Regions from separate parts of the Streptomyces sp. P9-2 genome, predicted to be linked through region 3. Evidence: riboswitches for the same ligand, from Rfam matches in the RefSeq annotation. Region 3 holds a riboswitch; each other region holds the start of a gene.
The links. Region 3 has a riboswitch for cobalamin ahead of ACQY0Z_RS20770 (energy-coupling factor ABC transporter permease). Riboswitches for the same ligand answer to the same signal wherever they lie in the genome.
Positions count from the first base shown of each region.

Region 1: linked by a shared signal. The riboswitch ahead of ACQY0Z_RS28435 (ABC transporter substrate-binding protein) and the one ahead of ACQY0Z_RS20770 (energy-coupling factor ABC transporter permease) in region 3 are both predicted to bind cobalamin.
Region 2: linked by a shared signal. The riboswitch ahead of ACQY0Z_RS23925 (energy-coupling factor ABC transporter permease) and the one ahead of ACQY0Z_RS20770 (energy-coupling factor ABC transporter permease) in region 3 are both predicted to bind cobalamin.

Region 1 covers NZ_CP192633.1:6,287,827-6,297,943, reverse strand. Annotated here, with positions in the region: partial or broken gene ACQY0Z_RS28480 (IS110 family transposase) at 1-722, shown strand, start outside; partial or broken gene ACQY0Z_RS28475 (CoA transferase) at 836-1,859, shown strand; partial or broken gene ACQY0Z_RS28470 (AMP-binding enzyme) at 1,826-2,223, shown strand; gene ACQY0Z_RS28465 (hypothetical protein) at 2,288-2,632, opposite strand; gene ACQY0Z_RS28460 (superoxide dismutase) at 2,831-3,472, opposite strand; partial or broken gene ACQY0Z_RS28455 (hypothetical protein) at 4,065-4,492, shown strand; partial or broken gene ACQY0Z_RS28450 (GNAT family N-acetyltransferase) at 4,492-5,063, shown strand; partial or broken gene ACQY0Z_RS28445 (5-methyltetrahydropteroyltriglutamate--homocysteine S-methyltransferase) at 5,337-5,579, shown strand; gene ACQY0Z_RS28440 (class I SAM-dependent methyltransferase) at 5,939-6,370, shown strand; cobalamin riboswitch at 6,425-6,602, shown strand; gene ACQY0Z_RS28435 (ABC transporter substrate-binding protein) at 6,631-7,656, shown strand; gene ACQY0Z_RS28430 (FecCD family ABC transporter permease) at 7,653-8,768, shown strand; gene ACQY0Z_RS28425 (ABC transporter ATP-binding protein) at 8,765-9,550, shown strand; gene ACQY0Z_RS28420 (hypothetical protein) at 9,891-10,117, opposite strand, start outside.
Region 2 covers NZ_CP192633.1:5,244,921-5,255,037, forward strand. Annotated here, with positions in the region: gene ACQY0Z_RS23905 (MFS transporter) at 1-283, opposite strand, end outside; gene ACQY0Z_RS23910 (ATP-binding cassette domain-containing protein) at 461-1,321, opposite strand; gene cbiQ (cobalt ECF transporter T component CbiQ) at 1,318-2,067, opposite strand; partial or broken gene ACQY0Z_RS23920 (energy-coupling factor ABC transporter substrate-binding protein) at 2,243-2,596, opposite strand; gene ACQY0Z_RS23925 (energy-coupling factor ABC transporter permease) at 2,593-3,312, opposite strand; cobalamin riboswitch at 3,343-3,525, opposite strand; gene ACQY0Z_RS23930 (ABC transporter substrate-binding protein) at 3,745-5,337, shown strand; gene ACQY0Z_RS23935 (ABC transporter permease) at 5,334-6,326, shown strand; gene ACQY0Z_RS23940 (ABC transporter permease) at 6,323-7,213, shown strand; gene ACQY0Z_RS23945 (ABC transporter ATP-binding protein) at 7,210-8,196, shown strand; gene ACQY0Z_RS23950 (ABC transporter ATP-binding protein) at 8,189-8,848, shown strand; gene ACQY0Z_RS23955 (hypothetical protein) at 8,929-9,975, opposite strand.
Region 3 covers NZ_CP192633.1:4,506,882-4,516,998, reverse strand. Annotated here, with positions in the region: partial or broken gene ACQY0Z_RS20785 (RHS repeat-associated core domain-containing protein) at 1-1,100, shown strand, start outside; gene ACQY0Z_RS20780 (hypothetical protein) at 1,447-1,863, shown strand; gene ACQY0Z_RS20775 (hypothetical protein) at 1,905-2,345, shown strand; cobalamin riboswitch at 2,545-2,727, shown strand; partial or broken gene ACQY0Z_RS20770 (energy-coupling factor ABC transporter permease) at 2,758-3,262, shown strand; gene ACQY0Z_RS20765 (energy-coupling factor ABC transporter substrate-binding protein) at 3,259-3,621, shown strand; partial or broken gene cbiQ (cobalt ECF transporter T component CbiQ) at 3,628-4,201, shown strand; partial or broken gene ACQY0Z_RS20755 (ATP-binding cassette domain-containing protein) at 4,375-4,532, shown strand; partial or broken gene ACQY0Z_RS20750 (carbamoyltransferase N-terminal domain-containing protein) at 4,523-4,777, opposite strand; gene ACQY0Z_RS20745 (FAD-dependent oxidoreductase) at 4,795-6,810, opposite strand; gene ACQY0Z_RS20740 (hypothetical protein) at 6,953-7,324, opposite strand; gene ACQY0Z_RS20735 (SpoIIE family protein phosphatase) at 7,566-9,635, shown strand; gene ACQY0Z_RS20730 (putative protein N(5)-glutamine methyltransferase) at 9,882-10,117, opposite strand, start outside.

The DNA of each region.
Region 1 (10,117 bases), 1.8 Mb from region 3:
ACTCCGACCTCGCTCTGACCAGCACCGACGCACTAGAACTGCTGATCAAGGCCCCCACGCCGGACAGGGCGGCCAAGCTGACCCGCACGCAGATCACCGCCGTCCTGACCCGCCACCGCCGACGCAACCGCGACGCGAAGGCGGCCACCATCCAGACCGCGCTTCGCGAACGACAGCTCGCACTGCCCGAGCCGGTCACAGCGGCCTACGCGGCCGCCGTGACCGTTCACGCGCGGCTGATCATCGCGCTGAACGAGCAGATCGCCGCGATGGAAGAAGAGGTGAAGGCCCATTCTCTGAAGCACCCGGACGCTGAGATCTACCTCTCGATGCCCGGCATCGGGGAAATCACCGGTGCCCGGGTGCTCGCCGAGTTCGGAGACGACCCCGCCCGTTACGCCTCCGCGAAGGCCCGCAAGAACTACGCCGGCACCAGCCCGATCACCCGCGCCTCCGGCAAGAGCCACACCGTCCAAGCCCGCTACGTCCGCAACAACCGACTCGCCGACGCCCTCCAGCGCCAGGCTTTCTGCGCACTGCAAGCATCCCCCGGCGCCCGCCGCTACTACGACAGACAACGCGCCCGCGACGTCGACTACAACCCCGCCCTGCGCCAGCTCGGCAACCGCCTCGTCGGCATCCTCCACGGGTGCCTCAAAACCCGCACCTCCTACGACGAAGCAATCGCTTGGTCGCACCACGCACACCCCCATGCCGCTTGACCTCAAACGGCATGGGGTGTCTGACAGCGCGTGGCGGAGCGCCATACGCCCCACGGTGCTCCGCCGCGCGGCGGCGTCACCAGGACCCGGGCCGGATGACCACCGCCAGGACCTCCGGTCCGCCGTTCACCTCCGCCGACGGGGTCGTCTTCGACCTGGAGACGCTCCACCCGGGCGCGTGGGCCGCTTTCTGGCACACCCTCGGCGCACCAGCGAACGCGGTACGGCGCGGCTGGCGGCCCTTCCAGTTCCGGTACGCCACGGCCTGCGCGCCCTTTCCCCAGGAGCTGCACGCCTCGGCCCGCGGCCACCGCTGGGAGCGCGCCCAGGAAGCGGCCCGGTCCTCCGGAGCCGAGGTGTGCGCCCTGAACACGCTCACCGAACGGGCCGCCGAGCACGACGGGTCTCCGCCCTGGAAGCTGACGGCGCACGAGGCGTCGTACCCCGGATCCGGTGCACCACCGCCCGTCGACGCCACGCTGGCCGGGCTGACCGTCTTGGAGGACGGGCGCTGGATCCAGGCGCCGCTCACCGCGCATCTGCTGAGCCTGCTCGGCGCCGAAGTGGTGCGGATCGAGCAGCCAGGCGGTGATCCGCTGCGCGGCATGCCGCCGACCTGCTCGGGGGTCTCGGCCCGCTGGCTCGCACTCAACCGGGGCAAGAAGGCCGTCGAGGTGGACATCAAGTCCGCCGCGGACCGCGAGCGGCTGCGCGCGATGGCAGCGGACGCCGATGTGTTCCTGCACAACTGGGCGCCCGGCAAGGCCGCCGCGCTCGGCCTGGACAACGAAGACCTGACCGCCGCCAACCCCGCGCTCGTCCACGCGTACACCAGCGGCTGGGCCGACCGGCTGCCCGGGGCTCCGATGGGCCACCGACTTCATGGTGCAGGCCCGCGCCGAGGTGAGGGAGGCGGTGCGACCCGCGGACGAGTCGCCCGTACCGTCCCTGATGACACTGCTCGACGTACTCGGGGGACTCCTCGCCACCGAGGCCGTCCTCGCGGGCCTGCTGCTGCGTCAGCGCACGGGAATAGGCATGCGGGTGGACTCGTCACTGCTGGGGGCAGCCGACGTACTGACAGCGCCGGCCCGGGCACGCGCCTCGGTCTCATCGACGAGGAGGGCACGCTCCGGGTCGTCGGACGGCTGAAGGACGTGCTGATCCGCGGTGGTGCGAACATCAGCCCGCCGAGGTCGAGGTCGAACTGGCCGCGCACCCGGCGGTCCGGGACGTGGTCTGCGTCGGCGTGTCCGACCCGCTGATGGGCGAGCGGCTCGCGGCCTGCGTCGTGCCCAGGGACGAGGCGGCGCCCACGCTGGAGGAACTGTGCGCCCACCTGGATAGGCCAGGTCTGGAACGACGCAAACACCCCGAGCGCCTGCTGGTGCTGAGTGAGCTGCCCCTGACGCCGGCCGGCAAGCCGGACCAGGCGGTACTGCGGGAACGGTGCACGCCCGAAGCGGAGCGACAGCAGCAGCCTTTGGCTTCGGCCGACTGACCCGCCGGACGACAAGGGCGCTCGGAGTGTTCCCCGAGCGGCCCTTGTCATCCGGCGCCACGGCTCAGGAGGCGTTCATCGCCTTCTCCAGCGTCGTCGCCGCGTTCTTGTAGAAGGTCAGCAGATCCATGCCCTTGTCCGGGTAGTTGACGATCCCCACCTGGCGCGCGCCCGAGTCGGGCAGCACGGTGCCGGTCGTCATGTGCACGTTGTCGGGCACCAGTTGGGGCTTCTTCCTGGACAGGTCGGACAACTGCTCGGCCGTCACGGCCTCGGGTCCGTACGTGCCGACCACCTCGGCCCCGGCCAGCTTCGCCGACCAGGCGGAGAAGACCTGGACCACGATGGTGGGCGCCTTGCCGTCCGGCCAGGCGCTCTTGGACTTGGTCTCCCGGACGGGCCGCCGCACGTTCGGCCACGCGATGGCTGGGCACCGGAATCACGGCGCCATGGACGCCGGCCGGTTCGAGCGCGTCCAGGACGTGCAGCCCAGACACGCCGGAAGGGCCTCCGACCGGGTCGTCCCGGCCGGAGGCCCTTCCTTGTGCCGCCTGCAGGTGAAGGGTGAGAAGACGATCACGAGCAGGACGTCATACGGCCCTCGCGGTCAGGGATTCAGCAGCAGCACGTCGGCGCGGGACTTGGCGGCCTCATAGCGCCTGGCCACGTCCTGCCAGTTGACGACGGCCCACATGGCGTCGATGAAGTCGACCTTCTGGTTCTTGTACTGGAGGTAGAAGGCGTGCTCCCAGGCGTCGAAGACCAGGATCGGGATGGAGCCCTGGCCCACATTGCCCTGGTGGTCGTAGACCTGCTCGACGATCAGCCGGCCGCTCAGCGGCTCGTACGCCAGGACGCCCCAACCCGAACCCTGAGTGGTCGCGGCGGCCTTGGTGAGCTGCGCCTTGAAGCCGGCGAAGGAGCCGAACGACTCGGCGATCGCGTCCGCGAGGTCACCGACACCGTCGGCGGCCAGGGGCTCGCCGCCGCCGTCACCAGTCATGTTGTGCCAGTAGATCGAGTGCAGGATGTGGCCGGAGAGGTGGAAGGCCAGGTTCTTCTCCAGGCCGTTGATCGAGCCCCACTGCTCCTTGTCCCGAGCCTCGGCGAGCTGCTCCAGCGTGTCGTTGGCGCCCCTGACGTACGCAGCGTGGTGCTTGTCGTGGTGCAGCTCGATGATCTCCGGACTGATGACCGGGGCGAGCGCCGAGTAGTCGTAGGGCAGCTCCGGGAGCGTGTACACCGCCATGTCCAACATCCTCCGATGTTATTGCAACTCGTATGCAGTTGCACGCTACCAGCAATAGTGGCAATCAATGAACAGGCGCTGGCCCTAGGGCCGTGTCACCGGAACCCCGACCGGCGCACGACGAACGACGGTGCGGCCGATCTCGCGTGCGGCACCCGAACCCACCCCTCTGCCACGAACCCCCTGGTCACGGCGACCCGTTCGTCGCGTTCGGCACACGAATGGCGGACGATCCCCAGCCGACACCTCCATCACCTGGACGCAGGAAGCGGGCCCGCTCCCCGCTCCGTCGGCCAAGACGCGAATGGCGGCGGACTCGTCGCGGCCGAGGGCCTTGAGCGGGACGGACCGTGCGACATCCGGCGGGCCACCCCAGCCGTGGGCGCCGACCCGGACGATTTTCGCCGTGATGACCCATGGCAGCCCGGGCGGGGGCACTGCTGCGCGCCTCGGGACCAGGGGCTGCACCGGAGGAGTCAAGGCCGCATCCCCCCTGGGGGCGGCCATGTGCGCGGAGCCGGTTCGGTGCACGTCATCGGAGATTTTATTGCACACTATTTGCAACAACTTATATGAGGCAGAGAGGTCACCGATGAGGTCTGCGCTGGCGCCGGGCATCGAGTCGTCCTGCAGCAAGACGGGAGCGGACCCGGTCACGCACCTCGGGGACACGCTGGACGACGCGGTCGCGGAGTGCTTCGACAAGGCGGCACGGGTCTTCGGGCTGCCGTATCCGGACGGTCCGGCCATCGAGGCGTTCCCGCCTGCGCCGAGCACGGCGTGAGCGCCTTGGTCGTGGTCGGCTGTGTCGCCGCGAACTCGCGGGTACGGTCGCCGACCGAGGAGCACCGTCTGGCGGCGGGCGCCGAACTGCGGATGCCGCCGCTGCGGCTGTGCACCGACAACGGCGCGATGACCGCCCCCGTCGGCGACCTTCTCGTACGGACGGGCGCCGCACCGGCACCGCTGGAGTACGCCGCACTGCACCCCGTCGTCATGGGGAAGGCGGTGGCCGCCTGATGACCACGGACATCCGTGTGCACCGGGACGCCGGGATACTCACGCACACCGAGTCACTGCGTTCGGTGTACGTCGACGCCTTCTGCGCCCCGCCCTGGCACGAGGACGAGGCGCAGACAACCGAGTTCGCCTCCCGGCTGCCGGCGGACGTGCGGCGTGCCGGGTTCACCGCCGCGACCGCCGTGCGCGACGGGGAGATCGTCGGCTTCGCCACCGCGTGGACCACTCCGTCCCCCTCCCCACCGACCGCGGCTATCCCCGGGCGGCCGCCGGCCTCGGCAACGACCGCACCGCCGACTGGCTGTGCGGAGCCCGGGAAATCGACGAACTCGCCGTCCGGCCCACCGCCCGCGGCACAGGCCTCGCCGCCCGCCTCCTCGAAGCGGTGACCGCAGACGCGCCCGAGGGGCGGGCATGGCTGCTCACCTCGGTCCGGAACGGGCGGGCCATGGCCTTCTACCGCCGCCACGGCTGGACGCAGGCCACCCACCTCTCCCCCGACGGCAAGGGCATCGTCGTCTTCCTCGTCCCGCGCCACCCCGCCCGTTCCCTCGCCCCGCTCCACCTGTGAGCCTTCGGAGCCCCGCCTTGCCCACCGCTCAAATCCGCCGCCATTTCCTCGACATCGTCACCGAGCGCGCCACAACGTGGTCCTCGGCGCCCCACTGGGAACCGATGCCCCGACCTTGCTGTTCGTCAAGCACTGGCCCAGGGCGGCGAGGTCCTGGCACCGTTCCGGGCGCGTGACAGGGGTCACCGCCCGGATCACGGACGTCCGCGTTCCTGAAGCACGGGAGGCGAGGTCGGCACGGTTCGCCGCCAGGTCGGCGGCGATGGCGTCGGTGCCCCGGAACTGGCCTCGCACGGCTACCCGCGCGAGGCCGGACCGGGTGTCTACGACATCCACTCCCCGCGCGTCCCGAGCACTGAGGAGGCCGCGGACCTCCTGCGCACCGGTCTACGGGCCATCCCGGCCGAGCGGCTGTGGGTCAACCCCGACTGCGGCCTGTAGACCCGTGCCTGGCCCGAGACCCGGGCCTCGCTCGAATACCTGGTGGCCGCCGCCCGCACCGTCCGTGACGAGCTGCACGAGCGGCTCGGGATGGGGCTCGGCACGATCGGCGTCGTCCTGGCCGTGGCATCGCTCGTGCAGTTCTCCGGCGGCATCGTCGGCGGAGCCCTAGCGGACCGCACTGCGCCGCAGCCCTCGCTCCGATGCCGTGGTCTTCGGCCAGCAGCGGCTGGCCGCGGGCCGGAGCGCCTGCGCGAGCGGCGTGCTGGTCGGGCAGTTGTACGGCCTCGGCGAACGGACCGGACACACCGGTTGGTTCCTGCTGTTGGCAGCCGCCCAGTGTCTGCTGCTTCCCCCTCTTCTGCTCACGCTGCGCCGCCGCACGGCGCGGCGACCTCTCCCCGACGACGACCACGAAGGAGCACTGACACGCGATGACACGGACGGGCGGCTTCCAGGACGATGACTTCTGGACCGAGTTCCACGACTTCCCCTTCTCCGAGCAGCGCCACGAGCGGGCAGAGGAACTGCTGGACACCTCTCCCCTACTGACCTTCCCGCAGGGTTCGCGCGTACTGGACCTGGGGTGCGGACCGGGGGTGTTCACCGTGCCGCTCGCCCGCCGCGGCCACCGCGTGACCGGAGTGGACGTGGACGAGTGGGCGCGGCGGCGCAGCGAATGGGTTCTGGTCCGGGGCGAGCGGGTGACGCGGGCCACCTTGACGTGGTTCGTGTACAGCGCGGTGGAGCTGCGGCGGATGGCCGAGGAGGCAGGGTTCGACCGCGTGGAGGTCTTCGGTGGGTTCGACGGGCGCCCCTACGGCGAGAGTACCGAGCGGCTCCTTCGGGCGGTCCGCGAAGCGTGAGGGGGCGCGGGGCATGCGGCCGGGTTCGCACGCCCTTTTGCCGTCGGCTCGGAGGAACGTAGGATCACCTGGTCATCGCCGCGACGGGAGACAGGAAGCCGGTGCGAATCCGGCACGGTCCCGCCACTGTGACCGGGGAGCGCCCCTCCAGCATGCCACTGCGCTGTGCGCGGGAAGGCGGAGGGAACGTCGATCCGGGAGTCAGGACACTGGTCCGTCGCGGGCCCGATCCGAGGAGCGCGGACTCCAGGAGGCTTCACGTGTCCCCTTTGTTCACCCCTGCCCGCCCGCGCGGGTTCCTTCGTGCCGCGGCCGCTGCCGTGGCTCTCTCGTCAGTGCTGCTGATCACCGGCTGCGGCTCGTCCGACGGGACCGACGGTGACGGGAAGGCCACCGCGGCGGCACTGGCGGGCTTTCCCGTCACCGTCGACAACTGTGGCGTGAGGACGACCTATGACGAGCCTCCGTCGCGGGTGGTCACCATCCACCAGCACCCTGCGGAACTCATGCTCGCCCTCGGGCTCAAGGACCGCATGGTCGGCACGGCCTTCCCCGACTCCGCCGTCCTGCCCGAGCTGAAGAGGGATTACGAGGCGATCCCCGAACTGGCGGAGAAGGAACCGTCGTTCGAGAAGATCCTGGACGCCGAACCCGACTTCGTCTACGGCGGCTACGGCAGTGCCTTCGCCGAGAACGAGGGCCGCTCCCGCAAGGCGTTCGCCGACGCCGGCATCGACACCTACCTCAACCGTGAGTACTGCGGCAGGAAGCGGGCGACGATGAAGGACACCTACGGCGAGATCCGCACCATCGGCAAGGTCTTCGGTGTCCCGGACCGGGCCGACGAGCTGGTCACGGACCTGCAGACCCGCGTCGGCAAGGCCGCAGCCAAGGTCGAGGGCGAGCCCGAGGTGCCCGTCTTCGTCTACGACAGCGGCGACAAAAGCGCCTTTACCGCGGGCGGCAAGAGCCTGGGTACGGAGCTGATCCGGCTGGCCGGCGGCGAGAACGTCTTCGCCGACCTCGACGACGTCTTCGGCGACGTCTCCTGGGAGCAGGTCGTCGAGCGCAAGCCCGAGGTCATCGCCCTCTACGACTACGCCGGCTCCGGAAGCGTGAGAGAGAAGAAGAAGTTCCTGCTCTCCCAGCCCGCGCTGGCCGACGTACCCGCCGTCAGGAACAAGCGCTTCGTCGTCCTGCCGCTGACCGCCACCCTGGTCGGCATCCGCTCGGCCTACGCGGTCGAGGACCTGGCCCGCGGGCTGCACCCCGAGAGCTTCCGGTGACCCAGGCCGCCACCGGCACGCCCGCCGAGCGGACAGTTCCACGGCGGGAGGCCACCGGGTCAGGACCGGGCCGTACGCGGCAGGCCGTCATCCTGCTGGCCCTCACCGCGTTGCTCGTCGTCTCCGCCACGGCGGGCCTGACGATCGGCTCCGTCCAGGTGCCGCCCGTCCAGGTGTGGGGCATCGTGACGCACGCGCTGGGCGCCGACTGGCAGGATCCGGACTGGTCAGGGGCGCGGGAGACCATCGTGCTGGACGTGCGGGCACCGCGGGTCCTGCTGGGCGCGGTCACCGGAGCCGGCCTGGCGGTGATCGGCACCGCTCTGCAGGCTCTGGTGCGCAACCCGCTCGCCGAGCCGTACCTGCTCGGCGTCTCCTCGGGAGCATCGCTCGGCGCGGTCTCCGTGATCGTGTTCGGGTTCACCCTCTTCGGGCCGGTCTCCCTGTCGGTGGCCGCCTTCGTGGGCGCCCTGGCCGCGCTTGTGCTCGTGTACGCCACCGCCCGCACCGGCGGACGCATCACCGCGTCACGGCTCGTGCTGTCCGGAGTGGCGATCGCCGCGGTGCTCACCGCCGTGCTCCACCTGCTGTTGCTCAGCACCGGCCGCGGCAACGAAGCTCGCGCGGTCCTCGCCTGGACCCTCGGCGGCCTCGGCGGCGTCAACTGGAGCACGCTGTGGCTGCCGAGCACGGCCCTGCTGCTCGGTGTCGGCGTCCTCATGGTTCATGCCCGCCACCTGAACCTGCTGCTGGCCGGCGAGGAGACGGCGACCACGATGGGCCTGGACGTCGCCCGCTTCCGCGCCCGGCTGTTCGTCCTGCTCTCCCTCGTCACGGGCGTGCTGGTCGCGGCGGCCGGGCCGATCGGCTTCGTCGGGCTGATGATGCCGCACATCGTGCGCCTGTTCGTCGGCGGCGACCACCGCCGGGTCCTGCCGACGGCGGCACTCGGCGGAGCGGTCTTCCTCGTCTGGGCCGACATCGCCGCACGGACGGTCGCCGCACCGATGGAGATACCCGTCGGCGTCCTCACCGCCCTGTGCGGCGGGCCGTTCTTCCTGTGGCTGATGCGCCGGGACGCCCGGCGCGGCACCGACCGAGGAGTGGCATGACCGCGACCGAACTGAGCGTCGACGGCGTCACGCTCACCGCCGGAGCCCGCCACCTGGTGCGCGACGTCTCCCTGACCGCCCGCCCGGGCGAGACCATCGGGCTCGTCGGCCCCAACGGCAGCGGGAAGTCCAGCCTCCTGCGCGCCGTCTACCGCGTCCTGCGCCCCGACACCGGCCAGGTCCGCGTCGACGGGGACGACGCCTGGTCGCTGCCGGTGCGGCAACTGGCCCGCACCGTGGCGGCAGTGGTCCAGGACTCGGCGGCCGACTTCGACCTCGCCGTCCGTGAGGTCGTCGCCATGGGCCGCACCCCGCACAAACGGCTCCTCGCCGGCGACACCCCCGAGGACGTCGAACTCATCGACTCCGCCCTCCTCGCGGTCGACGCCGTCCACCTTGCCGACCGTCCCTTCGACCGGCTCTCCGGCGGCGAGCGCCAGCGCGTACTCATCGCGCGCGCCCTCGCCCAGCAGCCCGCCCTCCTCGTCCTCGACGAACCCACCAACCACCTCGACATCCGGCACCAACTGTCCGTGCTCGGCGCCCTGCGCCGCCTGCCCGCCACCGTGCTGCTCGCCCTGCACGACCTCAACCTGGCCGCCTACTACTGCGACCGCCTCTACGTCCTGCACCAAGGCGAGGTCACCGCCTCCGGACCGCCCTCCGAGATTTTCACCCCCCAACTCCTGGCCGAGGTCTACGGAGTGGCGGCGGAAGTCACCACCCATCCGCGCACGGGCGCCCCTCAGGTGACCTTCCTCCCCGAAGAGCCACGCAGATGAAGGCTCCATCCACACCCATCCGCGCCACCTGGGACGGAACGGGGAGCGTGGCCGACACCTCCAGGGCACCGAGGTTCCCAAAAGGGTGCTGGTCTTTGCGGGAGCCGATGCCATGCTCTGGTCGACCGCGGAGAGTTCCTGGCCGGCGTGCCCCGTACCGGTCGCAGAGGTCGCGTCGTCGCCCCGTCGGTGCTCCAGGTACTCGAAAGTGGGGAACTCGGATGCAACGATGCCCATGACGGACTCAGAAACCCGCCGTCCAAAAGCCCCGCCGGGCCGCACCTACGGGGCTTCTCGTGGAATGCCACTGTGACAGGCGCTCTCACGCATCTGTCACCAACTACGCCGACTCCCCCACCTTGCGGTGCTTCAGCTTCGCCGGCTTGTGCGTGTTGGAGTGGATCTGCTCATGCACCCGGTAGACATCGTCCGCCACAACGTTGTGGATGTTCACTGCCCGGGCTTCCCCGTTTCGCAAGCCGCAGCCCACCATCATGACGATCTCAAGCGCGAGATACTCGTCAGCGGCGGTCAGCGCCTTCTTCACGTGGACGAGGGGCGGGATAA
Region 2 (10,117 bases), 740 kb from region 3:
CGGTGCCCCCGCCCACGACGACCACACTCGCGATGACGAACAGCGTGCCGAGCGCCGTCACGGGCCTGGTCCCGAACCGGGACACGAAACGGCCCGAACACAGGATGCCGGCCATGGAGCCGACGGACAGCCCGAACAGCACCAGCCCCATCTCCCCCGTGGACACACCCAGACGGTCACGGACGTCCGGCGTGCGCGTGATCCACGAGGACATGGCTACGCCGTTGAGGAAGAAGAAGAGGTACAGCGCCCGGCGGCGTCGGCGTACGGCACGGTCGGTCAAGGTGGGGCTCCGCCGGGGATGGTGGGAACGAGGGGCAGGCAGGCGACGCTCCCGCTCACCCACCGGGTTTGAACAAATGTACACATCGAGCCGCGGACGCCCTTCCCGAGGCCGCGTGCACCGCCAGGAGGCCGGCACCGCTGATCAGGCCCCACCCCCGTCGGCCGGAGACGGAACCTAGTCAGGACGCCGTTCCCCGCACTCCGGCAGTGCGGCCAGCGCCGCCAGTTCCTCCGGGGTGCGGGGACCCGCGTCCGCGGTGCCGGCCGGCCCCCGTGCCCGCAGGAACAGGCCGGCCGCCACGCCCCACGGCAGCCTGAGTCCCGCCGCCGTGAGGAGGTCCCGTCGGGACAGCATCTCCGCCGCAGGGCCGGTGTGGGCGCCCGACGGGGTGAGCAGCGCCGCGTCGTCGGCCCAGCGCAGGGCGAGGTCCACGTCGTGCGTGGCCATCACCACCGTCGTACCGCCCGCCCGCAGACCGTCCAGCGTCGCCAACAGCCGCTCCTGACCGTCGGGATCGAGCCCCGCCGTCGGCTCGTCCAGGATCAGCACCCGCGGCCGCATCGCCACCGCGCCCGCGATCGCCGTCCGCTTGCGCTGCCCGTACGACAGCAGATGCGTGGGCCGGTCGGCGAGCGCGGCGATGTCCAGCGCCTCCAGCGCCTCCGTGACCCGCGCGCGCACCTCCGCGTCGGGCAGCCCCAGGTTCAGCGGCCCGAACGACACGTCCTGCCCCACGGACGCGGCGAACAGCTGGTCGTCCGGGTCCTGCACCACCAGCTGCACGGTGCTGCGCAGCGCCGTCAGCCCCTTCCGGTCGTGCCGCACCGCACGTCCCGACAGCAGCAACTCCCCGCCGTGCGGCCGCAGTCCGCCGCTGAGCAGCCGCATCAGCGTGGTCTTCCCGCTGCCGTTGCGCCCCAGCAGCGCCAGCGCCCGCCCCTCGCGCACGGCGAAGTCGAGGCCGGTGAACACGGGCGGTCCGTCCTCGTAGGCGAACGACGCGCCCCGCAGCGCCACCAGTTCGAACTCGCTCACGACAGGGGCCTTTCCAGTACGAAGGTGAGGGCGGCCAGCGCCGCCAGGAGCGTCACGCTCGCGGCCGTGAACCGGGCGGACACCCGCGCCTCGGGCACCAGCACGCGCAGGGCGCCGTCGTAGCCGCGGCCCGCGAGCCCGGTCTGCAGCCGCGCCGCCCGGTCGAAGGACCGCACGAACGCGGTCGCCCCGAGCCCGCCCAGCGAACGCCACGTCGCCGCCCGTGTGGTGTGCCCGAGCCGCGCCGCCTGCGCCCGGTGCACGCGCCGCACCGAGTCGAGCAGCAGGAAGCTCATCCGGTACGTCACGAGCGCCACGTCCACCAGCGGCGCGGGCACCCCGGCGCGCACCAGGCGCGGCAGCAGGTCCGACATGGGTGTGGTGAACGCGAACAGCAGCACGCCCAGCGAGGCCGCAGAGGTGCGCAGCAGCAACTCCCCGGCGCGCAGCGGCCCGTCGGGGGCGGGTGACACGAAACCGCCGGGCCCGCCCACCCGCACCAGCAGGGTGAGCGCCCCGGTGACGCAGAACCCCAGCGGCACCCGGTAGGCCCGCCACAGCCGCCCGGCCGGCACCCCCGCCGGACCGAGCAGCAGCGCCAGCGCGGTGACCAGCACCAGCGCGGCGCCGGGCCACGGGGGCAGGGAGATCGCGAGGACGGTGAGACCGAGGCCGAGGACGGCCTTGTCCACGGGATGGCGGCGGCGCCAGCGGCTGCTGTGCGCCGCCGCGTCGATCGGCAGCACAGGCGTGTCAGTCCCGTCCGCCGTCGGCGCCGGAGCGCACCTCCGCGTCGCCCGTGTCCTCAGCGCCGCCCCGCTTGTGTGCCGTGTCCGGGGCCGGTACGTCGCCCCGCTCGTGTGCCGTGTCCGGGGCCGGCAGGCCGTCCCGCTCATGCACCCCGTCCGGGGCCCGCAGGCCGGCGGCCTGCTCACGCGCCCCTTCCGGGGCCCGCACGCCGACCCGCTCACGGGCCCGCGCCTCGCCCTGCCGCCGCCCGCGCCGCAGCCCGAAGTAGTACGCGAGCACGCCCGCGCCGAGCGCGGCCTGGACGGCGAACAGCGCCGACTCGATCTCCCCGGACGGAGGTTCGTACAGCGGGGAGAACCACGGTTCGTAGTCCGGGTCGATCTCGGTGATCGCGGTCTCCGCCTCGCCGTCCGCCCCGGCGAACGGCTCCTCCTTGTGGTCGCCGAGCCCGAACGCCAGCGGGATCACGGCGAGGGCGGCGACGAGCAGCAGGAGCAGGGTGTTGATCTTCGCGTTGCGGCTCATCGGGCCACCGCCCCGGCCGACTCGGCCTCAGCGGCCCGCTTGCCGCCGGCCGCCGAGGTGACCAGCACCCCGAGCCGGGTCAGCTCGCCCTTGCTGGACTGCACCAGCAGCCGCATCACCAGCACGGTCAACAGCCCCTCGCTGACCGCGAGCGGGATCTGCGTGACGGCGAAGATGGAGCCGAACTTGCCCAGTGCGCCCAGGAATCCGCTGCCCGGGTCGGGGAACGCCAGCGCCAGCTGGACGCTGGTCACGCAGTACGTCGACAGGTCGGCGAGGAACGCGCCGCAGAACACCGCGCCCATCAGCGGCACGTCGTACCGGCGCAGCAGCCGGTAGGCGCCGTACCCGGCCCAGGGGCCGACGACCGCCAGGGAGAAGACGTTGGCGCCGAGCGTGGTGAGCCCGCCGTGGGCGAGCAGCAGCGCCTGGAACAGCAGGGTGATGGTCCCGAGCACCGCCATGACCGGCGGCCGGAACAGGATCGCGCCGAGACCCGTGCCGGTGGGGTGGGAGCAACTCCCGGTCACCGAGGGCAGTTTCAGCGCGGACAGGACGAACGTGAACGCTCCCGACGCGCCCAGCAGCAACGTGCTCTCGGGATGTTCTCTGACGTCACGGACGAGCGACCGGGCTCCGTGGACGACGAACGGCGCCGACGCGACGCCCCAGGCGACCGCGTGCGCCGGAGGCAGGAAACCCTCGGCAATGTGCATGGCTCAGCAGACCCTCTCCAGCACCTCGTGGATGGTTGACGCGCCTTGGCCGGTCTCCTGGCTGACGGGTACCACCGCCCGTGCTCCGCCTTCCCGGGTCCCGAAGAACCCAGTGGCTGCCCGTGAGGGCCGGAGCCGGACTTCCCGATCACAGTGGCGAGGGCCGCACCGGTATCGCACCGATTTCCCGTCACCAAGGCGTGGTGACAGTAGTCCCCGTCGCGGCCCGGTGACAAGCGGCGACGGGGGCGCGGGGAGGGCGTCCGGCGGCTCGCACCCCGGCGCACACCTGCGCGTTCGGGCCCCGCGGCGGCCGGCCGTGAACCGGGTGACTGGGGGGCCGCCGTCCTGGGCAAGGTCTTCTTGCAACTAATATGCAAGAGCGACTTTCCATCAACAGTGCCTTCCGATGACAGGGGTGTGTGAGGTTCGATGACGACCCGACGACGCATACGGGGCGCCGCCGCCGTGCTGGCGACGGCCGCGGCGGTCTCCGCCTGCTCGGCGCCCGGCTCCGGCGGCACGGACGACGCGGTGGCCGGCGAGTCCGTGGTGATCGGCGTCTCCACCGAGCCCGACACCCTCAGCCCGCTCCTCGGCTACGGCAAGGACGGCAACTCCAAGCTGTTCGACGGCCTCCTCGCCCGCACCGCCGACATGACCCTGGAACCCGCGTTGGCCAGGGCACTTCCGCGCATCACGGACGGCGGACGCACCTACACGTACACCCTGCGCGACGGCGTGAAGTTCAGTGACGGCGAGCCGCTGACCGCGCGGGACGTCGTCTTCACGTACCGCACGGTCCTCGACGACGACACCAACAACACCGCCAAGAGCGAACTCGCGGCCGTCGAAAGCGTCCGGGCGGTGGGCGACCACACGGTCGTCTTCACCCTCCGCCACCCCTACGCGCCGTTCGCCGCCCGCACGGTCCTGCCGATCGTCCCCGAGCACGTCGTCGGGAAGCAGGACCCCAACACCGGCCCCTTCAACACCAAGCCGGTCGGCACCGGACCGTACGTCCTCGTCGACTGGCGCAAGGGCGAGAAGCTCACCTTCAAGGCCAATCCTCACTACTGGGGCGGCACCCCGAAGGTGAAGAAACTCACCATGGCGATCGTCGCCGACGACGACGTCCGCGCCACCCGGCTCCGCTCCGGCGACCTCGACGGAGCGGTCCTCCCGCCCAACCTCGCCGCCACCTTCAAGGGTGACGACGACAGGAAGACGTACCGGGCCACCTCCTACGACGTCCGCGTCGTCACCCTCCCCAGCGGCAACCCCGTCACCGGCGACACCGCGATCCGCCGCGCCCTCGACCTCGCCGTCGACCGGCAGGCCATGGTCGACAAGATCCTCGACGGCGCGGGCCGCCCCGCCTACGGGCCACTGCCTGTGGACGACCCGTGGTTCGCCAAGGAGACCGAGCGCTCGCGCGACCTCGCCGAGGCCGGCCACATCCTCGACGCCGCCGGCTGGACGAAGGGCGACGACGGCATCCGTGTCAAGGACGGCCGCCCGGCCCGCTTCACGCTCTACTACCCCTCCGGCGACAAGGTCCGCCAGGACCACGCCCTCGCCTACGCCTCCGACGCCAAGAAGGCCGGTATCGACGTCCGCGTGGAGAGCGCCACCTGGGAGGTCATCGAGCCGCGCATGCACCGGGACGCCGTCCTCGCCGGCTTCGGCAGCACCGGCGACCCCGACTTCGGGCTCTACACCATGCTGCACTCCTCCCTCGCCGGCGACGGCTTCAACAACATGGCGCACTACGACAACCCGGCCGTCGACCGCGCCCTGGAGACCGGCCGCCGCAGCCAGGACCCCGCGACCCGCAAGGCCGCCTACGACGCCCTCCAGCGTGCCCTCGTGAAGGACCCCGGCTACACCTTCCTCACCCACATCGACCACCTGTACGTGCTCGCCGACCGCTGGAAGGGCCTCACCACCCAGACCGAACCCCACGAGCACGGCTTCGCCGCCGGACCCTGGTGGAACGTCGAGGACTGGCAGCCCGCGGCATGAGTCACGCCCTCTGGCCGGCGGTGACCCGGCTCGTGGCGCGCCGCGCGCTGTACGCCGTGCCGGTGCTCCTCGTCGTCACGTTCGGCGTGTTCGCCGTCGCCGCCGCGTCCCCGTTCGACCCGGTGAGGGCGTACGCGGGCACGGCCGCGCTGGGCGCCGACCAGGAGACCCTGGACCGGCTGCGGGAGAACCTCGGCGTGGACCGGCCGTTCACCGCCCGATGGTGGGACTGGCTTACCTCCGCCCTCGGCGGCGACCTCGGCCGGTCGGCGGTGATGCGCCAGCCGGTGGCCGAGGTCATCGGCGAACGCCTGCTGTGGTCCACGCTGTTGTGCGCCGTCGCGTTCGCCGCGGCCGTGCTGCTCGGCACGGTCCTCGGCGTGCTCGCCGCCCGCCGCCCCGGCTCCCTCGTCGACCGCGCCGTCACCTCCGCCGCGTACGTCCTGGAGGCCGCCCCGGTCTTCTGGATCGCGCTGCTCGCGGTGTGGCTGTTCGCCCTCCAGCTGGACGTCCTCCCGGCGGGCGGACTCACCGACACCGGCAGCGACCGGGTCACCTTCGGCGGCCTGGTCGAGCACCTGGTCCTCCCGGCCGGCGTCCTCGCCGTCTCCCAACTGCCCTGGTTCACGCTCTACGTCCGTCAGGGCGTCGGCGACGCGCTCGCGGAGGACCCCGTACGCGGGGCGAGGGCGCGCGGCCTGAGCGAACGCACCGTACTGCTCGGCCACGCCCTGCGCTCCGGACTGCTGCCGGTGCTCACGCTGATCGGCTCCCGGGTGCCGGAGCTCATCACCGGGGCGCTGCTGGTGGAGACCGTCTTCAGCTGGCCCGGCATCGCGTCCGCCACGGTGGAGGCGGCCACGGCGGTCGACTTCCCGCTGCTCGCCGCGCTCACCACGCTCGCCACCGCCGCCGTCCTCGCCGGCAACCTGCTCGCCGACCTGCTCTACGGGCTGATCGACCCGAGGGTGAAGCTGGAGGAGATGTGACGACCGACGTCGACACGGCGGACGCGAAGCCGGTCTGGCGCGCGCACGGCACCGCCCGCCGCTCCACACACGTCCTGCGGCTGAGCGTCTCGTGCGCCCTGGTCGCCGTGACCGTCCTGGCCGTGCTTCTCGTCCCGCCGTTGGTCCAGCTCGACCAGCAGGCCGTCGACCTGGCCGCCAAGCTCCAGCCACCTGGCTGGGCGCACCCGTTCGGCACCGACGACGTGGGCCGCGATCTGCTGCTGCGGTGCGTCTACGGGCTGCGGGTGTCGCTGCTGGTGGGCGTGGTCGCCGCGCTGACCGCCACGGTGATCGGCACGGCGGTGGGGGCCGCCGCGGGCGCCCTCGGCGGCCGGGCCGACCGTCTGGTCATGCGCCTGGTCGACACCCTGTCGTCCGTGCCGCACCTGCTGCTCGGCATCTTCATCGTCGCCATGTTCCGTCCGGGCGTCTGGCCGGTGGTGATCTCCGTCGCCCTCACCCACTGGCTGTCCACGGCGCGCATCGTCCGCGCGGAGGTGCTGTCCCTGCGGTCCCGCCCGTTCGTGGACGCGGCCGTGTCCGGCGGGGCGAGCCGGTGGCGGGTGACCGTACGGCACCTGCTCCCGGGCGTGCTGCCGCAGGCGGGCCTCGCCGCCGTGCTGATGGTCCCCCACGCCATGTGGCACGAGTCGGCCCTGTCCTTCCTGGGCCTGGGCCTGCCCACCCACACCGCGAGCCTCGGCACGCTCATCCAGGGCGCCCGAGGCTCCCTCCTCGCGGGCCAGTGGTGGCCCACCCTCTTCCCGGGCCTGTTCCTGATCCTCCCCACCCTCGCGATCGCCGGCCTGGCGGGCGCGTGGCGGGAACGGATCAATCCGCGACGCCGATCGGAGCTGATGCTGTGACCCTCGTGCCGCTTCTCTCGGTACGCGACCTGTCCGTCCGCTTCCTGCTCCCCGGAGGGCGCCGCGTCGACGCCGTGTCGGACGCGTCGTTCGACGTGGCGTCGGGGGAGTGTCTCGCGCTGATCGGGGAGAGCGGATGCGGCAAGTCCGTGCTGGCGTCCGCCCTGCTCGGCCTGCTCCCGGCCAACGCCCGCACCGCCGGCCACGCCCGCCTGGGCGACCTCGACCTGCTCACGGCGGACGAACGCACCCTCGCCCGCACCGTGCGCGGACGCCGTATCGGCCTGGTCCCGCAGTCCCCGGCGGCCCACCTCACCCCGGTGCGGACGATCCGCTCGCACATCGAGGAGACGGTCGCCCGCCTCACCGGCGTCCGCGGCCGTGCCGCCCGCCGGAAAGCCGCCGAACAGGCCTCGCTGCGCGCCGAGTTCCCCCTGGGCCACCTCGACCGGCACCCGCACGAACTGTCCGGCGGGCTGGCCCAGCGCGCCGCGACCGCCCTCGCGCTGGTCGGCGACGCCCCGCTGCTGCTCGCGGACGAGCCGACGACCGGCCTGGACCGCGACCTGGTGGACCGCACGGTCGACGAACTGCGCCGCCACGTGGACGCCGGCCACGCCCTGCTGATGATCACCCACGACCTGGCGGCGGCCGAGCGCATCGCCGACCGGGTGGCGGTCATGTACGCGGGCCGGATCGTCGAACTGGCCGACGCAGACGCCTTCTTCGGCTCCCCGGGCCCCCGCCACCCCTACAGCCGCGGCCTGCTGGAGGCGCTCCCCGAGCGGTCCTTCACACCGGTCCCGGGCCTGCCCCCGGAACTGGGGAACCTCCCCGCGGGCTGCGCGTTCGCCCCTCGCTGCGACCGGGCGACGGACGCGTGCGCGGCCCTCCCGCCGTTCGAGAACACCGTCGCCTGCCACCACCCGGTGCCGGCCGACACCTCCCACGCGATCCGTACCCCGGAGGACACCCGTGCTTGAGCTGCGCGCCGTCACCGCCGGCTACGACCGCCGCGCCCCCGTGTTCCGCGACGCGCACCTCACCGTCGCCCCGGGCGAGGCGGTGGGCCTGCTCGGCCCGAGCGGCTGCGGAAAGTCGACCCTCGCCCGGGTCGCCGCGCTGCTGCACCGCCCGGACGCAGGCGAGGTCGTCCTCGACGGCATGCCCGTCCGCGGCTTCCGCCACCGGGCGCCCCGCGAGCAGCGGACCACCATCGGCGTGGTGTTCCAGCAGCCGCGCCTGGCAGCCGACCCCCGGCTGCGCCTCACTGACCTGATCGCGGAACCCCTGCGGGCGACGGGCCGGCGCGCCTCGGCCGCCGACCGCGTGGCCGAACTGGCCGACACCGTGGGCCTCACCCCGGACCTGCTCGGCCGCCGCCCGCACGAGGTGAGCGACGGCCAGTTGCAACGAGCGTGCCTGGCCCGGGCCTTGGCGTTGAAACCCCGGTGGCTGGTGTGCGACGAGATGACGGCGATGCTCGACGCGTCGACCACGGCCGCTCTGGTGCGGGTCGTGGAGGACTACCGCGCGTCGACGGGCGCGGGCCTGCTGTCGGTCGGCCACGACCGCACCCTGCTGACCCGCTGGTGCGACCGTACGGTCCCCTGGGAGGCGGTGGCCGCGGGCTGAGGCCCCCGGCCACGCGCGCCCGCCACGCCCCGGCCCCCGCCGTCCCTCCAGGACCGGTTCACCGACGGCGAGACGTCGCTCTAGAGGTCGCCCTCCTCGAACGGGACGTCCCCGAACCCCTCTTCCCCGGCTCCCGCGCCGAGGACGCCGGTGAAGAACTCGCCCATCAGCTCCTCGAGGTTCACCTCGGTCGCCCCGGCGGGCGCCTCGGGCTTCTCACCCTCGCTCACGCGCAGGACCAGCGCGAACTTCTTGACCTTCGCCGACTCCGCCAGCTCGGCGAGGTCGACGGACACCTCGGTCAGCTCGCCGTTCTTCAGCGTGAAGTCGGCGCCGACCTTCTTGTTCGGAGCGTCCGCGAAGTCCTTCGCGGTGGGCAGCTCGTCCCCGATCGGCAGTTCCTGCTGGAGCGGCTTCAGCGCACCGAACAGCTCGGTCAGCAGCGTGCGGAACGGCGCGGTCGCCTTGATGTGCTCGGTGCCGTCCGAACCGCCGGAGGTGGTGAAGTCGACGTTCTCGGCGACGGCCTTCTTCAGCGCGTCCGTCAGCTTCTTCTGCGTCTTGGCGTCGAGGCTGGGCTCGGCGGAGGGCTCCTCGCCGCCGAGGCCCTGCGCCCCGGTCATGCCCTTGCCGGTCTCCTCCATCTCCTTCTTGGAGAGCTTGATCCACCCGCCCTCGAGGAGCTTCTTGAACGCGCCCGCCTCGTCCGGCAATTCCTCGGCCGGAGGCATCGGAGTGCCCGACATCTTCCCGAGCGCCGCGGCGTCGAGGCGGGCGTAGAACCAGTCGTCGACCAGCCGGTACTCGAGGAGGGCTCCGTCGGGGCCGCTGACCTTCACCGCCATGGCCGTGAAGTCCTTCTCCTCGGACTTCTCGATCGGCTTCCTGGAGTGCATGGAGACGCTGATCGTCGCCTCGCTGACCAGCTCGGCGACCTCGTCGGGCATCTCCTCGCCGGGCTCCGACTGCTCGGCGTCCAGCGCCTTCAGCGAGGCGGCGTCGGTGTCGAGGTCCAGCTCGAAGGCGATGGAACGCTCCTCACCGAGCTTGTCGAAGGCGTTGTCCAGCTTCTGCCCGGCGGACAGGTTCTCCACGGTGCCGCAGGCGGCGGTGCCGGCGAGAACCATGCCGGCGACGGCGGTGGTGGTCAGGGTCTTGCGCAGCGCAAAAATGACGATCTCCTTGTCAAGCGACCGGTCCGGTCGTCACATCAGACAGCCGACCAAGTCGAACGGTTGTATGGCAAAAGCAAGTTCACCGGAGGAAACA
Region 3 (10,117 bases):
CAAGGCCAACGGCAACACGGTCGACTACACCTACTACCTCGACGGCTCGCTGAAGACCTCGGTGGAGAACAAGGGCAACGGCACCCTCGTCGCCTCGCACACCTACGCCTACGACGCCAACGGCAACAAGGCGCAGGACGTGGCCGAGAAGATGAACGCCGACAACCACACGGCGTACCTGTCCTCCACCACCGACTACACCTACGACCCGGCCGACCGGCTGCGGGAGTCGGTGAAGACCGGAAACGGCGCCGCCACCGAGACCTACGTCCACGACGACAACGCCAACGTCATCCGGCAGACGGTCAAGGGCAAGGAGACCGTCTACGGCTACGACCGCAACCGGCTGCTGACCGCCAGCACCGGTGGCGTCACCGCCGACTACAACTACGACCCCTTCGGCCGTCAGGAGTCGGTCACCTCCGACGGTGAGATCGTCGAGCGGAGCGTGTACGACGGCTTCGACCACGTCGTGGAGTCCCAGAAGATGGACGACACCGGCGCGCTGAAGTCGACGAAGTACACCTTCGACCCGCTGGACCGCACCGCGTCGAAGACGACGGACGGCAAGACCACCGACTTCGCGTACCTGGGCCTGTCGACCGAGGTCCTGGACGAGAAGGTCGCGGGCGAGCTGACCAAGTCCTACCAGTACAGCCCGTGGGGCGAGCGCCTGTCGCAGGTCAAGCACAACGGCGACGGCACGACCGAGGACGGCTACTACGGCTACAACAGCCACACCGACGTCGAGACCCTGACCGACGACACCGGCAACACCAAGGCCACCTACGGCTACACCGCCTACGGCGCGGACGACGACTCCGAGTTCACCGGCGTCGACAAGCCCAGCGCCACCAACCCCACCAAGGAGGCGTACAACCCCTACCGCTACAACGCCAAGCGCTGGGACGCCCACTCCGGCACCTACGACATGGGCTTCCGGAACTACGACCCGGGGCTCAACCGCTTCACGACCCGGGACATGTACAACGGCGCCCTCGCCGACATGGGTCTCGGTACCGATCTGATGACCGGTAACCGCTACGCGTTCGGCGGCGGCAACCCGTCCACGTTCATCGAGTACGACGGCCACCGCCCGGTCGAGTGCAACGAGTCCGGGTACAGCTGCCGGATGAACAGCGCGGGCGGCTGGGACATCGACTACGTCGAGCCGAGCGCCGATCTGGACCCGGCCCCCGGGACGGACTCCTACGGCGGAAGCGAGGCCGACGCGCAGAAGCTGAGCAGCCAGACCGTCGCCTGGGGCCTCGCCTACGCGAAGAAGTACGGTGTCGACGAGCAACTGGTCGTCGCCCTGCTCATGCAGGAGCAGCCGTTCTGCACGACGTGGCCGGAGGGCCTGGACGAGATGGCGAAGTGGGGGGGGTCTCCACTGGCGGCGCGTGGACCGCGAGGCTCATCGACAGGGACCCCAGCTCCGGCTCCGTGCAGATGAAGGCGGCGACCGCTCGCCAGACGCTGATCGACGCCGGTTACGATGAATTCGAGGGCACATCGCTCGATGCCATCCGTCACGCGCTGAATGTGAACGAGGAGTTCGCCGTCTCCGTCGCGGTCCTGAAACTGAAGGTGGACACCACCAGGGGCAGCAACGCCAAGCAGGCGTATCTTGGCTACTCGCTCAGCGACGACGAGGCGGCCCGTCTGCGCGTCCCGGGTGACAACCTGGCGCAGAGCAGCTCGATCATCTCCAGGGGATCGGCGCGGTTCGACGCGAACATGGCCTACCTGTCCGGAACCGGGCAGTCCATGTCCGACCTGTTCGGGCTGTCGTCGCTGCCGGCCACTCAGTACGGGGATCCGGGCGGCTTCTGCTCCAACGTCGTGAGGAACTGTGGATGATCCTGCAATGGACAAGAACGTTCCGCCTGACGGGAGCGGCCGTGGCCGTCGTCGTGTTGGCGGCCGGGTGGATTCTCATCCGTGAGTGGATGCAGCTGCCCGGTGTGCCGGACGACGTGGTCGAGTCCGCCGCTTCCGGGAATGTGCGAATCCTGGCCGAAGGGCACTCCTCGAACCCGGGGAACGACTGGGAGGAATCGCTCGCCCTCCTTGCCGTCTCCCCGGTGTCCGCGGACGGCGATCCCGTCGAGGACATCGCCAAGTCCCTCCGGTCGGCGGGCTGGAGCACGCGAGCGGGCGGAGTCGGTCCGCTGCTCTTGTCCGGGGACACTCCGGCGGAACATCCCGAATACGGGGTGACGGTGCAGAGCTACGAGGACTTCCCCTGCCTCGCTCGACCCGAGGTCTGTGAGGAGTTCGAGAGCGCGGCGGAAGACGGCGACGAGAACCTGTTCGTGGCCACCTTCATGCCGTACGTCTGAGAGTCCCGTCCACAGTACCGACGAGGGGCCCCGGTCAGCCTGGCGCTGACCGGGGCCCCCTCCGCGGTCCACCGGAACTCCTCCAGGGCCGTCGAGTGTGAGACATGGCACCTCCGGGGTGTCCGAGTGCACCGGTGTGCGGGTGTGCGCCCGGATTCGCGCCCCTGATGCCCGCTTGTCACCACCCCCGGGGGGCCGATTACTGTCACCACGCCTTGGTGACGGGAAATCGGTGCGATACCGGTGCGGCCCTCGCCACTGTGATCGGGAAGTCCGGCTCCGGCCCTCACGGGCAGCCACTGGGTTCTTCGGGACCCGGGAAGGCGGAGCACGGGCGGTGGTACCCGTCAGCCAGGAGACCGGCCAAGGCGCGTCAACCATCCACGAGGTGCTGGAGAGGGTCTGCTGAGCCATGCACATAGCCGAGGGTTTCCTGCCTCCGGCGCACGCGATCGCCTGGGGTGCCGCGTCTGCTGATGGCGGTCCTCGGCACCATCACGCTGCTGTTCCAGGCGCTGCTGCTGGCGCACGGCGGGCTGACCACGCTCGGCGCCAACGTCTTCTCCATGGCGATCGTCGGCCCCTGGGCCGGATACGGGGTCTACCGGCTGCTGCGCCGGTACGACGTGCCGCTGATGGGCGCCGTCTTCGGCGGCGCGTTCGTCGCCGACCTGTCCACGTACTGCGTCACCAGCGTCCAGCTGGCGCTGGCGTTCCCCGACCCGGGCAGCGGGTTCCTGGGCGCGCTCGGCAAGTTCGGCGCCATCTTCGCCGTCACGCAGATCCCGCTCGCGGTGAGCGAGGGCCTGCTGACGGTGCTGGTGATGCGGCTGCTGGTGCAGTCCAGCAAGGGGGAGCTGACCCGGCTCGGGGTGCTGCTGGCGAAGCCCGCGAAGCGTGCGGCGGTGGCCCGGTGAAGCGCAACACGAAGATCAATCTGCTGCTGCTCGCGGTGGCTGCGCTGGCGGTGCTGCCGCTGGCGCTCGGTCTGGGCGACCACAAGGAGGAGCCGTTCACCGGCGCCGACGGCGAGGCGGAGACGGCGATCGTCGAGAACGAGCCGGACTACGAGCCCTGGTTCTCGCCGCTGTACGAACCGCCGTCCGGGGAGATCGAGTCGGGGCTGTTCTCCCTCCAGGCGGCGATCGGCGCGGGCGTCCTCGCCTACTACTTCGGCCTGCGCCGGGGCAGGCGGCAGGGCGAGGAACGGGCCCGCGCGGCGGCCTCGGCCGATGCCGGGGAACCCGCCAAGGGCCCGGCAGCGGACGGGGACTGACCTCCCGTGCTGCCCATCGACGCGGCGGCGCACGGCAGTCGCTGGCGCCGCCGCCATCCTGTGGACAAAGCCGTGCTCGGGCTCGGCCTGACCGTGCTCGCGATCTCGCTGCCGGCCTGGCCGGGCGCGGCGCTGGTGCTGGTGACGGCGCTGGTGCTGCTGCTCGGCCCGGCCGGGGTGCCGGGCCGGGGGCTGTGGCGGGCGTACAAGGTGCCGTTGGGTTTCTGCGTGACGGGCGCCGCGACGCTGCTGGTGCAGGTCGGCGGACCTGAGGGGTTTCGTGTCACTGGCCGACGACGGGCCGTCGCGCGCCGGGGAGTTGCTGCTGCGGACGTCGGCGGCGTCGCTCGGGGTGCTGCTGTTCGCGTTCACCACCCCGATGTCCGATCTGCTGCCGCGCCTGGTGCGCGCCGGGGTGCCCGCGCCCGTGGTCGACGTCGCCCTGGTGACGTACCGGATGAGCTTCCTGCTGCTCGACTCGGTGCGCCGCATCCGGGCGGCGCAGGCCGCGCGGCTCGGGCACACCAACCGGGCCGCGGCCTGGCGGTCCCTGGCGGGGCTCGGCGCGACCGCGTTCGTGCGGGCCTTCGACCGGGCGGCCCGGCTGCAGGCGGGGCTCGCCGGGCGTGGCTACGACGGCTCCCTGCGCGTGTTGCTGCCCGAGGCCCGGGTCTCCGTCCGGTTCACCGGGGCGAGCCTCGCCCTGCTGGCGGCGCTGGCCGCCCTCACCCTCGTACTCGAAAGGCCGCTGACATGAGCGAGCCCGCACTGGTCTCCCTGCGGGTGCGTCCTTCGCCTACGAGGACGGGCCGACCGTCCTCAGCGGCCTCGACTTCGACGCCCACTAGGGGCGCGCGCTCGCGCTGCTCGGCCGCAACGGCAGCGGCAAGACCACGCTGATGCGGCTCTTGCCGTAGGAGGCGAGGGCCATGACCTTGTACTCGTCGCTGCTGCGCAGGAAGCCCAGGTGCTCGGTCAGCTCCTCGTAGACCAGGCCGAGGGAGTCGGGCAGCGACTGGGCGGCCAGGGTGCGGAGCCTGCCGTCGTGGTAGCGCCCGGCGAGGTGGGAGGCGGCCTCGCCGCGGCCGTCGAGGACGAGGACGGCGCTGTCGGGGTGCGGTGCGGCGGGCCCGGCGGAGGCGGCGTGCGCCACGTGCACTTTCGCAACAGACCCTAGAGCGCCGCCGCGAGCTCGGTGCCCTGCTTGATGGCCCGCTTGGCGTCCAGTTCGGCGGCCACGTCGGCGCCGCCGATCAGGTGGACGGGGCTGCCCGCCGCGACGAGCTCCTCGTAGAGGTCCCGGCGCGGTTCCTGGCCGGTGCACAGCACGATGGTGTCGACCTCGAGCACGGTGCTCTCCTCGCCGACGGTGACGTGCAGACCGGCGTCGTCGATCCGGTCGTAGCGCACACCGGGCACCATGGTGACCCCGCGGTGCCGCAGCTCCGTGCGGTGGATCCAGCCCGTCGTCTTGCCGAGCCCCGCGCCGACCTTGGACGTCTTGCGCTGGAGCAGGTGGACCGTGCGCGGCGGGGCGGGCCGCTCCGGGGCGGTGAGGCCGCCGGGCGCGCGGTAGTCGAGGTCGACGCCCCACTGGCGGAAGTACGTCGCGGGGTCCTCGTGCGCCTTGTCGCCGCCCTCGGTGAGGTACTCGGCGACGTCGAAGCCGATGCCGCCGGCGCCGAGGATCGCGACGCGGTCGCCGACGGGCGCGCCGTCGCGCAGCACGTCGAGGTAGCCGACGACGCTCGGGTGGTCGACGCCCGGGATGTCGGGGACGCGCGGGGTGACGCCGGTGGCGACGACGACCTCGTCGTAGCCGGTGACGTCGGCGGCGGTGACCCGCGTGTCGAGGCGGACGTCGACGGCGAGGTCGGCGAGGCGGGTGCGGAAGTAGCGCAGGGTCTCGTCGAATTCCTGCTTGCCGGGGACCTTGCGGGCGACGTTGAGCTGCCCGCCGATCTCGCTCGCGGCGTCGAACAGGGTGACGTCGTGGCCGCGTTCGGCGGCGGAGACCGCGCAGGCGAGGCCTGCGGGACCGGCGCCGACGACGGCGACGCGCTTGCGGCGGCGGGTCGGCGAGAGCACCAGCTCGGTCTCGTGGCAGGCGCGCGGGTTGACCAGGCAGGAGGTGATCTGGCCGCTGAAGGTGTGGTCGAGGCAGGCCTGGTTGCAGCCGATGCAGGTGTTGATCGCCTCGGGGCGGCCCTCGGCGGCCTTGGCGACGAAGTCGGGGTCGGCGAGCATCGGGCGGGCCATGGACACCATGTCGGCGGTGCCGTCTGCGAGCAGCTGCTCGGCCAGCTCCGGGGTGTTGATGCGGTTGGTGGTGACCAGGGGGACGGACACCTCGCCCATGAGCCGCTTGGTGACCCAGGTGTAGGCGCCGCGCGGGACGGAGGTGGCGATGGTGGGGATGCGGGCCTCGTGCCAGCCGATGCCGGTGTTGATGAGGGTGGCGCCGGCCGCCTCGACGGCCTTGGCGAGGGTGATCACCTCGTCGAGGGTGGAGCCGCCGGGCACCAGGTCGAGCATGGAGAGCCGGTAGATCAGGATGAAGTCGTCGCCGACCGCCTCGCGGACGCGGCGGACGATCTCGACCGGGAAGCGCATCCGGTTCTCGTAGGAGCCGCCCCAGCGGTCGGTGCGCCGGTTGGTGTGGCGGGCGATGAACTCGTTGATGAGGTAGCCCTCGGAGCCCATGATCTCGACGCCGTCGTAGCCGGCCTGCCGGGCGAGGCGGGCGGCGCGGACGTAGTCGTCGATGGTCCGCTCGACGTCGGCGTCGGACAGCTCGCGCGGCACGAAGGGGCTGATGGGCGCCTGGACGGGGCTGGGGGCGACCAGGTCCTGGTGGTAGGCGTAGCGGCCGAAGTGCAGGATCTGCAGGGCGATGCGGCCGCCCTCGCGGTGGACGGCCGCGGTGACGACCCGGTGCTGCTCGGCCTCCTCCTCGGAGGTGAGCTTGGCGCCGCCCTCGTAGGGACGCCCCTCGTCGTTGGGGGCGATGCCGCCGGTGACGATGAGGCCGACGCCGCCGCGGGCGCGGGCGGCGTAGAACTCGGCCATACGGGAGAAGCCGCCCTCGGCCTCCTCGAGACCGACGTGCATGGAACCCATGAGGACCCGGTTGGGCAGCGTGGTGAAGCCCAGGTCCAAGGGGGTCAGCAGGTGGGGGTAACGGCTCATCTGGCCCTCCGTGCGCGGTGTGGTGCCTGTAGTTGTAGGGCACGCGCACCGGCTTATGCAACTAGTTGCATAATGGAGGTGACGGAGGGCACAGCGTTCCGGCCGGACTCATCTGACTACGTACTCACCTGTGACTGCGTACTCACCTGCTCTCGAGGCGGACGTGCAGTTCGCGCTCCTGGTCGCCCGAGGTCCTGGTCACGTCGCTGACGCGGAACAGGTCCTCCAGCGTGATGCGGAAGCGGTCGATCGCCCAGTAGCCGCCCTGTACGTCGGCGTCGACCGAGGAGGACAGCCGCGCGGGGCGGGCCTCCCCCTCGCGTGGGTCGGCGACGTCGAACGTGCCGAGCCACACCGTGGGCCGGGTCTCGTGCAGTTCCTCGGGCACGTCGTCGGCGCACCGGTCCGACGAGAAGCAGGCGCACAGGGTGTCGAAGACGATCCGGGCGTCGTCCTTGCTGCATCCGCTGATCTCGACCGAGACGGATTCCGGGTGCGTGGGCTCGTTCACCATCGTGATCGCTCCTCTCGTGTCACACCGCCGTCCCCCGCCCTCCCTCAGCAAAGCACCGCACGCCGGAACGCACTACCCGCGCGCTCCTCCCACGATGACGCGGCCTCGGTCACCGGCCAGGATGGGGGAGAGCAGGAACGGGACGACAGGAGCGGCGGAAAATCGCCCTCGCGCGCGGTACAACAAAGGGACGGCGGCGCGGCGAGGGCGTGCCGCGGACTCGGCGAAGGCGGGGCGTGGGATGAGCGCAGCGAGGTCACTCCCGGCCGGCGGGGACGGTCCGGCGCGTCCCAGCGGGCTGCTCGACGTGCTGCGCGTGGCCTCGGTCGTCCTGGACGCCCAGGGGCGGATCGTGCTGTGGAGCCCCCAGGCGGAGGAGCTGTTCGGCTACACCGCCCAGGAGGCGCTGGGCCGGTACGCGGCCCGGATCATGGTGCACGAGGAGCACCTGGACCTGGTCAAGAAGCTGTTCGCCGAGGTCATGCGCACCGGGCGGAGCTGGGCGGGGGCGTTCCCGATCCGGCGCAAGGACGGCGGGACCCAGCTCGTGGAGTTCCGCAACATGCGGCTCCTGGACGACCGGGGGCAGGTGTACGCGCTCGGGCTCGCGGTCGACCAGTCGACGGTGCGGCGGCTGGAGCAGGACGTCGCGCTGTCCACGCGGATCGTCGCCCAGTCCCCCATCGGTCTCGCCGTCCTGGACGCGGACCTGCGGTACGTGTCGGTGAACCCGGCACTGGAGCAGATGAACGGCCTGACGGCCGACGAGCACCTGGGCCGCACCATGCGGGAGGTGCTGCCGCTGGTGGACGCGGCGGCCATCGAGGAGGCGGCCCGCGAGGTGCTGCGGACCGGGCGTCCGGTGGTGGACCGGTCGATGACCGGCCGCACCCCGGCCGACCCGGACGCCGACCACGCCTGGACGGTGTCCCTGTACCGGCTGGAGAACACCCTCGGCACGGTGCTGGGCGTGGCCGTGTCGGTGGTGGACATCACCGACCAGCACCGGGCGAACGTCGAGGCGGAGACGGCGCGCCGGCGGATCGCGCTGATCGCCGACGCCTCCGCGCGGATCGGCACCACCCTGGACCTGGACCGCACGTCCGGCGAGCTCGCCGACGTGGCCGTCCCCGAGCTGGCCGACGCGGCCGCGGTGGACCTGCTCGACGCGGTCGTACGGGGCCGGCGCACCGTCCTCGGCCCGGCGGAGCCTGCGCTGATGCGGGCGCTGGCGGTGCGCTGGGTCGACGCGTCCGACGTGGTGCCGGCCGCCGATCCGCCGGGCGAGGTGATCCGGTACGCGCCGGACCGGCTGATCACCGAGTGCGTGCGGACGGGGCTGCCGGTGATGGTGCCGCAGGTGAAGGACGAGGACCTGCTGCGCATCGCCCGCTCCCCCGAGGCCGCGGAGATACTCGCCCGGGCGGGCGTCCACTCGTACCTGGCGGTGCCGCTGATCGCGCGCGGGGAGGTGCTGGGCGCCATCGACCTCATCCGTACGCGCGACCCCCGGCCGTTCGACGAGGACGACCTGCTGCTCGCCCGGGAGCTGGCCTCGCGGGCGGCCGTGCAGATCGACAACGCGCGCTGGTACCAGAACGCCCGCGACACCGCGCTCACGCTCCAGCGCAGCCTGCTGCCCAGCCATCCGTCCGTGACGGGCGGTCTCGAGGTCGCCTCCCGCTACCAGCCGGCGGGCGCCACCAGCGAGGTCGGCGGCGACTGGTTCGACGTGATCCCGCTGGACGACGACCGCACGGCGCTCGTCGTGGGCGACGTGATGGGCAGCGGCATCCCGGCCGCCGCCACCATGGGCCGCCTGCGGACCGCCACCCACACGCTGGCGTCCCTCGGCCTCGACCCGGCGGTCCTGCTCGAGCACCTGAACCGGATCACCGTGGAGCTGGACGAGGCGATCGCCACCTGCGTCTACGCCGTCCACGACCCGCGCGAGCGGCGCTGCGTCATCTCCAACGCCGGTCATCTCCCGCCGGCCCGCATCCGCGCCGGCCAGGCGCCCGAGCTGCTGGACCTGCCCACGGGGGTGCCGCTGGGCGTGGGCGGGATCGCCTTCTCCACGACCGAGGTCGACCTGGAGCCGGGCGACCGCCTCGTCTTCTACACCGACGGCCTGGTCGAAACCCGCCGCGACCCCCTCGACGCCCGTCTCGACCGCCTCCTCACCCTCCTCGACACCCCGGCCCGCTCCCTGGACGAGGTCTGCGAACTCCTCCTCCGCACGCTCCACGAACCGGACAACTTCGACGACGTGGCACTGCTGATCGCGCGGGTGAGGGGGGCGGGAGACTGAGGACGCGGGGTTCTGCGCCCTGACCGGCGCCTACGGCGGGATCCCGGCGCGCGGGCCGGCGGAGGCGGGGGGGACCCGTGGTCGCGCGAACGGGCCAGGTGAGCGGAGACAAAGGCCGGCGTCCCGCCGACACGACCTGATGCGGCTCTGGCCTTCGGGCGGACGAGTCCGCGAGGAGACGGGGGGACCGTGGTGTGCGGCGCCGGGGAGCTCAGGGACCGGCGCCGAAGCCGCCACTCGGGTACCTCACCGCCGCGTGCCGATCACCACCCGTGCCGGGCGCTCCTGGCAGACCGCGAGGTGGGCGTCGAGGCCTGCCTCGGTGAAGGCGGAGAGAGCTGCCCGGGCCTGGTGCGGGCTCGTTTCCGTGAGGACGTGGCCGCCCGGGGCCAGCCACTCAGGCGCCTCCGCGGCGACGCGGCGAAGGATGTCGAGGCCGTCCACGCCCCCGTCGAGGGCCGCGCGGGGTTCGTGGTCGCGGG